DNA from 2 places in the Pseudoalteromonas sp. SCSIO 43210 genome. Region 1 is predicted to be linked to the other one. Evidence: predicted binding sites of a transcription regulator. Region 1 holds the regulator's gene; the other holds the start of a gene.
What was found. The regulator NrdR, encoded in region 1, represses ribonucleotide reductase genes. The targets are predictions, from matches to a motif close to AAACACNANATNTNGTGTTT.
Positions count from the first base shown of each region.

Region 2: nrdA (class 1a ribonucleoside-diphosphate reductase subunit alpha) is a predicted target of NrdR. The motif match lies at 1,596-1,615, and genes of this name have one in related genera.

Region 1 covers NZ_CP087225.1:4,085,022-4,089,454, forward strand. Annotated here, with positions in the region: gene ribBA (bifunctional 3,4-dihydroxy-2-butanone-4-phosphate synthase/GTP cyclohydrolase II) at 1-520, opposite strand, end outside; gene LOS73_RS17875 (riboflavin synthase) at 550-1,203, opposite strand; gene ribD (bifunctional diaminohydroxyphosphoribosylaminopyrimidine deaminase/5-amino-6-(5-phosphoribosylamino)uracil reductase RibD) at 1,230-2,354, opposite strand; gene nrdR (transcriptional regulator NrdR) at 2,521-2,970, opposite strand; gene LOS73_RS17890 (IS4 family transposase) at 3,191-4,369, opposite strand.
Region 2 covers NZ_CP087225.1:2,745,023-2,749,455, reverse strand. Annotated here, with positions in the region: gene ubiG (bifunctional 2-polyprenyl-6-hydroxyphenol methylase/3-demethylubiquinol 3-O-methyltransferase UbiG) at 1-646, shown strand, start outside; gene LOS73_RS11735 (HAD family hydrolase) at 646-1,326, shown strand; gene nrdA (class 1a ribonucleoside-diphosphate reductase subunit alpha) at 1,739-4,021, shown strand; gene nrdB (class Ia ribonucleoside-diphosphate reductase subunit beta) at 4,088-4,433, shown strand, end outside.

The DNA.
Region 1 (4,433 bases):
GCGCCATGGTGCCATCAGCATTAAGTATTTCAACAATAACAGATGATGCTTCAAGCCCAGCCAAACGCGCTAAATCACAGCCAGCTTCGGTGTGTCCTGCGCGAGTTAATACGCCACCAGGTTGTGCCATAATAGGAAAAATATGCCCCGGCTGCACAATATCACTTGGTATTGCACCTTTAGCTATCGCAGCTTGCACTGTGCGCGCTCTATCTGCCGCTGAAATACCGGTTGTAACACCTTTAGATGCTTCTATCGACATTGTAAAGTTAGTCGAAAATGCTGCACCATTGTTTTTAACCATCAACGGTAAATCAAGTTGCTCGCAACGCTCTTGCGTCATGGTTAAACAAATTAAACCACGGCCATGGGTAGCCATGAAATTAATCGCTTCTGCGCTAATATGCTCAGCAGCTATTATTAAATCGCCTTCATTTTCTCTATCTTCATCATCCATTAAAATAACCATTTTACCGGTTTTAATATCGTCGATGATTTCTTGTGCGCTGTGTAAATTCATAAATTTGCTCGTGTAAGTTATCAGTTTCGTTATTTAATAAAACCCGCTTTAGCGAGTAAGCTCATCGAAATATCAGAGCCCGTTGGTTGCTCTGCACCTTTTATAAGGCGCTCTAAATAACGTGCAATTTGATCGACTTCTAAATTAACTTGAGTGCCTACTTTAAAATGAGCAATTGTGGTTTGCTCACTCGTATGTGGGACAATTGTTAATTTGAATTTATTACCTTCTACAGCGTTTACTGTCAGGCTTATACCATCAATACATACCGAACCTTTGTAAGGAATGTATTTCATTAAATTTTCTTCGGTTGTAAGCCAATACTCTGTTGCTCGAGCGTTTGCTGTAATGCTTGTAATCGTTGCTATGCCATCAACATGGCCAGATACTAAATGACCGCCTAAACGCGAAACAGGTTGCATGGCTTTTTCAAGATTCACCGTTTGCCCTAAAGCATAGTGAGCAAAACCGGTTAAACCAATCGTCTCGTTAGATAAATCAGCACTAAAACCGTCAATATGTTTATCAACTACGGTTAAGCAAACGCCATTGGTTGCAATGCTGTCGCCTAGCTTTACGTCTTTCATATCAAGGTCAGCACTTTGGATACGAATGGCTAAGTCGCCTTGTTTTTTTTGTAATAAAGCAATTTTGCCTGTGGCTTCTATTATCCCAGTAAACATAGCGCTACTCTTTTTATTAAGTGATTTTAATGAGTTTTTAACGCGGTGATACGTAAGTCGTCACCAATGCGCGCACATTCATTAAATGTTAAATCAACGGTGTTTTGCATACTCGTCAATTCAGGAAAATTAACTAAACTTTTTGCATCATGGCCCATTAGTTTAGGCGCTAAATAAAAAACAAACTCGTCAACTAAATTAAGCTCTGTCATTTTACCAGCAAGTGTTGCGCCAGCTTCAAGCCAAACATTATTAAACTGCAGTTGCCCAAGTTTTTCTAAAACGGCTTGTAAATCAACTTTACCGTTACTTTCACTGACTTCAATATGCTTTACAAAATGCGGCCATTGCAATGATTTATCAACCTTAATGGTAAATATAATTACATCACTTTGGATTTCAAATAAAGCAAGGTCAGGTGTTAAACGGTTTTGAGAGTCAATTATAACACGCACGGGCTGGCGAAGCGGCAAATCAGTAGGCAGTGTGCAAGGCAGCTCACTTAGTCGCACATTAAGTTTAGCATCATCGACTAACACGGTATCGGCACCGGTTAAAATAGCGCAGCTTTTCGCTCGGTATAATTGTACGTCTTGTCGAGCAGCAGGACTTGTGATCCACTTACTTTGCCCATTTTTAAGCGCTGTTTTACCATCAATACTTGCTGCCATTTTACAGGTCACATAAGGTAAGCCTTGTTCCATACGCTTAAAAAAGCCAACGTTAAGTGCCCGCGCTTGTGATTCAAGTAACCCATAAGCAACGTCAATACCGGCGTCGCTCAATATTTTAAGGCCTTTACCTGCAACTTGTGGGTTTGTATCAACCATAGCGGCAATTACTTTTACTACGCCCGCCTTTTTTAAGCCTTCAGCGCACGGTGGCGTACGCCCATAATGACTACACGGTTCAAGCGTTACATAAGCCGTTGCACCTTGTGCATTTTTTCCAGCGATTGCCAGTGCATTTACTTCAGCATGACCTTGACCTGCTAATTGATGAAAACCCTCACCAATTATTTGATTATTTTTAACTAATACACAGCCAACATTAGGGTTAGGCGTGGTAGTAAACCGGCCTTTTTTGGCAAGTTCTATGGCACGTGCCATATACATTTCGTCATGTTCAGTAAAAGTAGTTTGGTTAAGCATTTATTATACCAATTGCGTTAAATAAGTGGTCCATTATAGCGCTAAGAAAATAGCGCAATAACAAGGCTAAAATTATGACATATAGTTGTTCTATATGAATAATTTTTAACGCAGTGAGTGCGCTATTTAATGCGATAGAATGATCATATTTTTAATAAAATTGGTATTACTCCCCTAAGCGGGCAATTTCTTCGCCAAATTCACGTATGTCTTCAAACGAGCGATAAACAGAGGCAAATCTTACATACGCTACTTTATCGAGCTTCTTGAGGGCTTCCATAATGCATTCACCAACCAAATGGCTTGAAATTTCTCGCTCGCCTGTAGCACGCAACTGCGATTTTATTATATTCACTACTTCGTCTACTTGCTCTGTGCTTACTGGGCGTTTTTCGAGTGCGCGATTTAAGCCATTTAATAATTTATCTTCGTTAAATGGTTCGCGGCTGCCGTCTTGTTTAATAACACGAGGCATAACCAGTTCAGCGCCCTCAAATGTAGTAAAGCGCTCGTGGCAGTCGTTGCACTCACGCCGCCTGCGAACTTGATGGCCGCCGCCAACAAGGCGTGAGTCAATAACTTTAGTATCTTTTGCAGTACAAAATGGACAATGCATAGCTCGGTACTTCCGTTTTAAAACAAAAAAGACCGCTAAATAGCGGTCTTTTATCTTAGCAAAAAAATAGGGCCTGTTGACCTTTCAGGATTAAATTTGTTCTATCTAGGGGCGATTTAATCGCGGCGCGAGGTTTGTAACCTAACGGGTTAAGTAAAAACCGAGTAACAAAGAGTTAATCGCCCCTAGAAAGAACCCAAAGGGCTGAGGGATCCCCACTTTATCCAGCGGCCTCTTTTTGATAATTAAAAATAAAGTTTTTTAAACTTTTTTCTATATAGCTTTGTGTAATACGTCTCTTACATAGCTTTATGACTTGCTTGGCTAAGGTTAAAAATGAAAGAACTCGGCGATTCTTAACACTATTTGCTTGAAAGTTTATATGCCACTTTCTTTTTTCTGCTTCACACCCTATAAACCATAACGCAGTGCTCGCTATTGTGGCTATCAAGCATAATATTCCTATTCTATTTATGCCGGTGCTTTTACTAAAACGCCACGAAAAACCATATCTCAAACTTTTGTCATCGCGGAAATTTTGCTCTATTTGCATTCTTTTACTATATAAACCAACTACTCGCTTACTCGTCATTGTATTGTCTGATGTCGCGAGTAACCATGGCTCTTTCGCTAAGTTTTGATACATTTTTGTATCTTTCGTAAATCTGCTTTTTCCTTTTCTTCCTTTATTTTTTCCATGATATACGTGTAAAAATGCATCGCATGCTGTCGGGCTGGACTGAGTTAGTCTTGCTTGACCTAACGCCTTTGGTATATCGCTGGCACCAGCCCTAAGTTGTTTTAATGTATGCCATTGTGATTGCATGGCTAGTTTACACTTCATTGAGCCTCTTAATCGACCTATCATATGCCAACCAAGTTCGCGTACTTTACTATACCAAGGCGTAAGAAAGCCGCCGTCTGTTACAATATAGACACTAGGATGTCGTCCAAGCACTTCATAAAGTTCATCTAAAAACAGGCTGTTGGTTGCTGGGCTATCAAAATTCTTCTGCTCAACAATCATGTTATAAATCACGATAGAGCGCCCATCCACAAGTAAGCTTGCTCGCAGTAAGTGATAGTCGTGACCACAGGCACCGCTCCAGTCAACGGCAATTGCAAGCATTGGTAAAGAGTCGATAATAGGATGAGCTAATGCTTTATAGATAGCGACCCTTTCATTGTAGAGGTGAGTATTTTTTAAGAAGCGATCAACGCGTTTTATTTTATGTTTTACATCCACAGCGCCAGACAAATTTCTGCCGATTTCAGTTAAGGTAAGTTTATTGCCCGAAATTAATGCATTACTGCAGCTTAGTAATGTTTTTACTCTGGCATTATTGAATGGCGCTAATGCATGTTTAAAGTACTTATGGCAAACTGATGTGTCAGGCATAGCAGTTGTGACTTATGTGGGTTGTGGTGATTTACATAAGATCATAAATTGCTGTGCCTGTCAC
Region 2 (4,433 bases), 1.3 Mb from region 1:
GTGGGACCTAGACGGAGAATTCAAACCTCTTCACGAAATTAACCCGTTACGTTTAGACTTTATAGCAAACAAAACGCAAGGCTTATTCGATAAAGAAACACTCGACGTTGGCTGTGGTGGCGGTATTTTAAGCCAAAGCATGGCGCGCATGGGCGCAAAAGTAACTGGCATCGACATGGGGCAAGAGCCTTTAAGTGTTGCTAAGTTGCACAGTTTAGAAACTGGCGTAAATGTAGATTATATAAAAGTGCCTGCAGAAGAGTTTGCTTCACAAAATCCAGAGCGCTTTGATGTAATAACCTGTATGGAAATGCTTGAGCACGTTCCCGACCCGGCATCTATCATTCATGCCGTAGCCGCACTAGCCAAACCAGGCGCAGACGTGTTTTTTTCAACCCTGAACAAAACACCTAAAGCATACTTATACGCTATTGTTGGTGCTGAAAAGCTTTTAAAAATGGTGCCTGAAGGTACACACGACCATAAAAAGTTTATAAAACCTGCACAGCTCATTGCATGGGCAGAGCAAGCGGGTTTAAAAGTTCGTGCAAGTACAGGCCTTTCTTATAACCCACTATCAAAGCAATATACGCTTAATAACGACGTTAGCGTAAATTACATACTTTATTTTGAGAAGTTAGCTTAATGGCTAACTCTCAAGCCCCCCACCCCCTTATTGAGTACGATGCATTTTTATTTGATTTAGACGGCACCCTACTCGACACTGCGGATGATTTAGGTGCCGCTTTAAACGCGGTGCTTATTAGCAATAAAATAGAGCCTGTTAGTAGTGATATATACCGTCCTGCTGCATCTAACGGCGCTGGCGCATTATTAGAGGCTGGTTTTAAAGCGTTATGGGACAAACAACCCCAAAGCGAGCTTATAAAGCAATTAGTTGACGAGTACGCTGCAAACATAGCAAATCACACACGCTGCTTCAGCGGAGTTGAATCGTTACTTATCGCCCTAGATCATAAAAAGATCAAATGGGGGATCATGACTAACAAACCAGGGTTTTTAACCGATCCTTTAGTTGCAGCTATTCCTGCTTTAAAAAATGCCAGTGTAGTAATAAGTGGTGACACTTTAGCAGAGGCTAAGCCATCACCTTTACCACTGCTACATTGTGCAAAGCTTATGCAAGTACAGCCAAAGCGTTGTTTATACATTGGTGATGCACAGCGTGACATACAAGCAGGCAAAGCAGCAGGTATGCATACCGCGACTGCACTTTGGGGTTACATTCCCAGTGAAGATGAGGCATTAAGCTGGAAAGCCAATTTAAACTGGCTAAGTCCAATTGATGGTTTTAACCATATATAGTGCTATGTTAATTAATAAACACTATATATTGTGATTGTGTTAGTTTTTAGGCAAAGCTTGCTGATAAAAAAAGCAGTCAAAATTTATTTTTTAAATGCGTAAATTTAGCAGATCATTAGTTGATTTTTGCATATTTCAACTTAAATGATTGTTCGAAGGTGAGTGTCTACTAACACAAATGCGTTATCCCAAAGTTATCCACAAACAGGGGCAATTATGTCCCTTGCAAAACAATGCAGACCACACTATCTTGTGATCTCTAAATTGAACAACACCAGATATTGTGGCCAAATGTTATTCAATTAAATTCACTAATTTGGTGAAACCTATAATAAATGAGCACTACACCTTGCTAATTTGAGGTGTAAACATTGGTCAAAATACATAATCCCCAAGGAATACAGGCAAAGCTATGAACCAACAGTTATCTGTAAGCAAACGTGACGGGCGTAAAGAGCCGCTTGATCTTGATAAGATCCATCGCGTTATTGAATGGGCCGCCGAAGGTTTAAATAACGTTTCGGTTTCGCAAGTTGAATTAAAATCACACATTCAATTTTACGATGGTATTCGTACCAAAGATATTCACGAAACCATTATTAAAGCAGCTGCAGATCAGATTTCAAAAGAATCGCCAGATTACCAGTATTTATCAGCGCGTTTAGCTGTATTCCACCTACGTAAAAAAGCCTATGGCCAATTTGAGCCACCACGTTTATTTGATCATGTAACTAAAATGGTTGAAGACAAACGCTATGATGCTCACTTATTAGTAGATTATACAGAGCAAGAGTTAGATGAGCTTGATGCGTACCTTGATCATTCTCGCGATCTTAACTTCAGCTACGCTGCTGTAAAACAGCTTGAAGGTAAGTACCTCGTTCAAAACCGTGTAACAGGTGAAATTTACGAAAGCGCACAGTTTTTATATATTTTAGTAGCGGCAAGTTTATTTGCTGACTACCCACGTGAAACGCGTACTAATTACATTAAACGTTTTTATGATGCGGTATCGTTATTTAAGATTTCATTGCCTACACCAATAATGGCAGGTGTTCGTACCCCTACTCGTCAATTTAGCTCATGTGTATTAATTGAATGTGGCGACAGCCTCGATTCAATCAATGCAACATCATCAGCTATTGTTAAGTACGTTTCACAACGTGCGGGTATTGGTATTAACGCAGGTCGAATTCGTGCGCTAGGTAGCCATATTCGTAATGGCGAAGCGTATCACACTGGTTGTATTCCTTTTTATAAGCACTTTCAAACAGCGGTTAAAAGTTGTTCGCAAGGTGGTGTACGTGGCGGCGCTGCAACATTGTTCTACCCGCTTTGGCACCTAGAAGTAGAAAACCTACTGGTACTTAAAAATAATCGTGGTGTAGAGGACAACCGTGTTCGTCACCTAGATTACGGCGTACAATTTAATAAATTAATGTATTCTCGTTTAATTAAAGACGATTACATTACGTTATTTAGCCCATCAGATGTGCCTGGCCTTTATGATGCATTTTTTGAAGACCAAGCAGAATTTGATGCGCTTTACGTCAAATACGAACAAGACGAGTCTATCCGTAAAAAGCGTATCAAAGCCATTGAGCTTTTCTCTATGTTTGCCCAAGAACGTGCAAGTACTGGTCGTATTTACTTACAAAATGTGGATCACTGTAATACACACAGCCCGTTCATTGCTAAAGTTGCGCCTATTCGCCAATCTAACTTATGTTTAGAAATTGCATTGCCAACTAAGCCACTTAATAACGTAAATGACGAAGAAGGCGAAATTGCCCTTTGTACACTTTCTGCGTTTAACTTAGGTGCAATAGAATCACTTGATGAGCTTGAAGAATTAGCTGAGCTTGCTGTACGTGCACTTGATAACTTACTTGATTTCCAAGACTACCCTGTACCGGCAGCTAAAAATGCAACTATGGGACGCCGTACGTTAGGAATAGGTGTAATTAACTACGCATACTACCTAGCTAAAAACGGTAAACGTTATTCAGATGGCAGCGCGAACGCCCTGACTCACAAAACATTTGAAGCGATTCAATACTACTTGATGAAAGCATCTAACGAGCTTGCTAAAGAGCGTGGTGCATGTCCTAAGTTTAACGAAACAACGTACTCTCAAGGCATTATGCCAACTGATACGTACAAACGTGATTTAGATAAGATTTGTGATGAACCACTTCATCTTGATTGGGATACATTACGTGCAAACATTAAAGAGCACGGCATGCGTAACTCAACATTAAGTGCGTTAATGCCATCAGAAACATCGTCGCAAATCTCTAACGCTACAAACGGTATTGAGCCTCCACGTGGTCATATTAGTGTTAAAGCAAGCAAAGATGGTATTTTAAAACAAGTAGTTCCTGAGTATGAACGCTTAAAAAATAACTATGAGTTATTATGGGATATCCCATCAAACGATGGTTACTTACAGCTTGTAGGCATAATGCAAAAATTTGTTGACCAAACAATCTCAGCAAACACAAATTATGATCCAAACAAGTTCGAAGGCGGTAAAGTACCTATGCAAGTCTTATTAAAAGACTTACTGAGCGCATACAAACTGGGCGTTAAAACGTTGTACTATCACAACACCCGTGATGGCGCATCAGATTCACAAGAAGACACTCCAGAAGTGGAAGATGATGATTGTGAAGGCGGCGCGTGTAAAATATAGTTACTAATTTTTATTTTAAGCGGGCATTTAGCCCGCTTTTTCTGATAGTTTTTTTGAGTGATAAACATGTCTTATACTACTTTTAGCCGAAACCATAATAACCAAATGCAAGAGCCAATGTTTTTTGGCCAAACAGTTAACGTATCTCGTTACGACCAACAAAAGTACCCTATCTTTGAAAAGCTAATCGAAAAACAATTGTCTTTCTTTTGGCGTCCTGAGGAAGTGGACGTAAGTAAAGACCGTTTAGACTTTCAGGCATTACCAGATCACGAAAAGCACATATTTTTAAGTAACTTAAAATACCAAACATTACTTGATAGTGTACAAGGGCGTTCACCAAACGTAGCCCTACTGCCTATCGTATCGCTACCAGAACTTGAAACATGGATAGAAACATGGGCATTTAGTG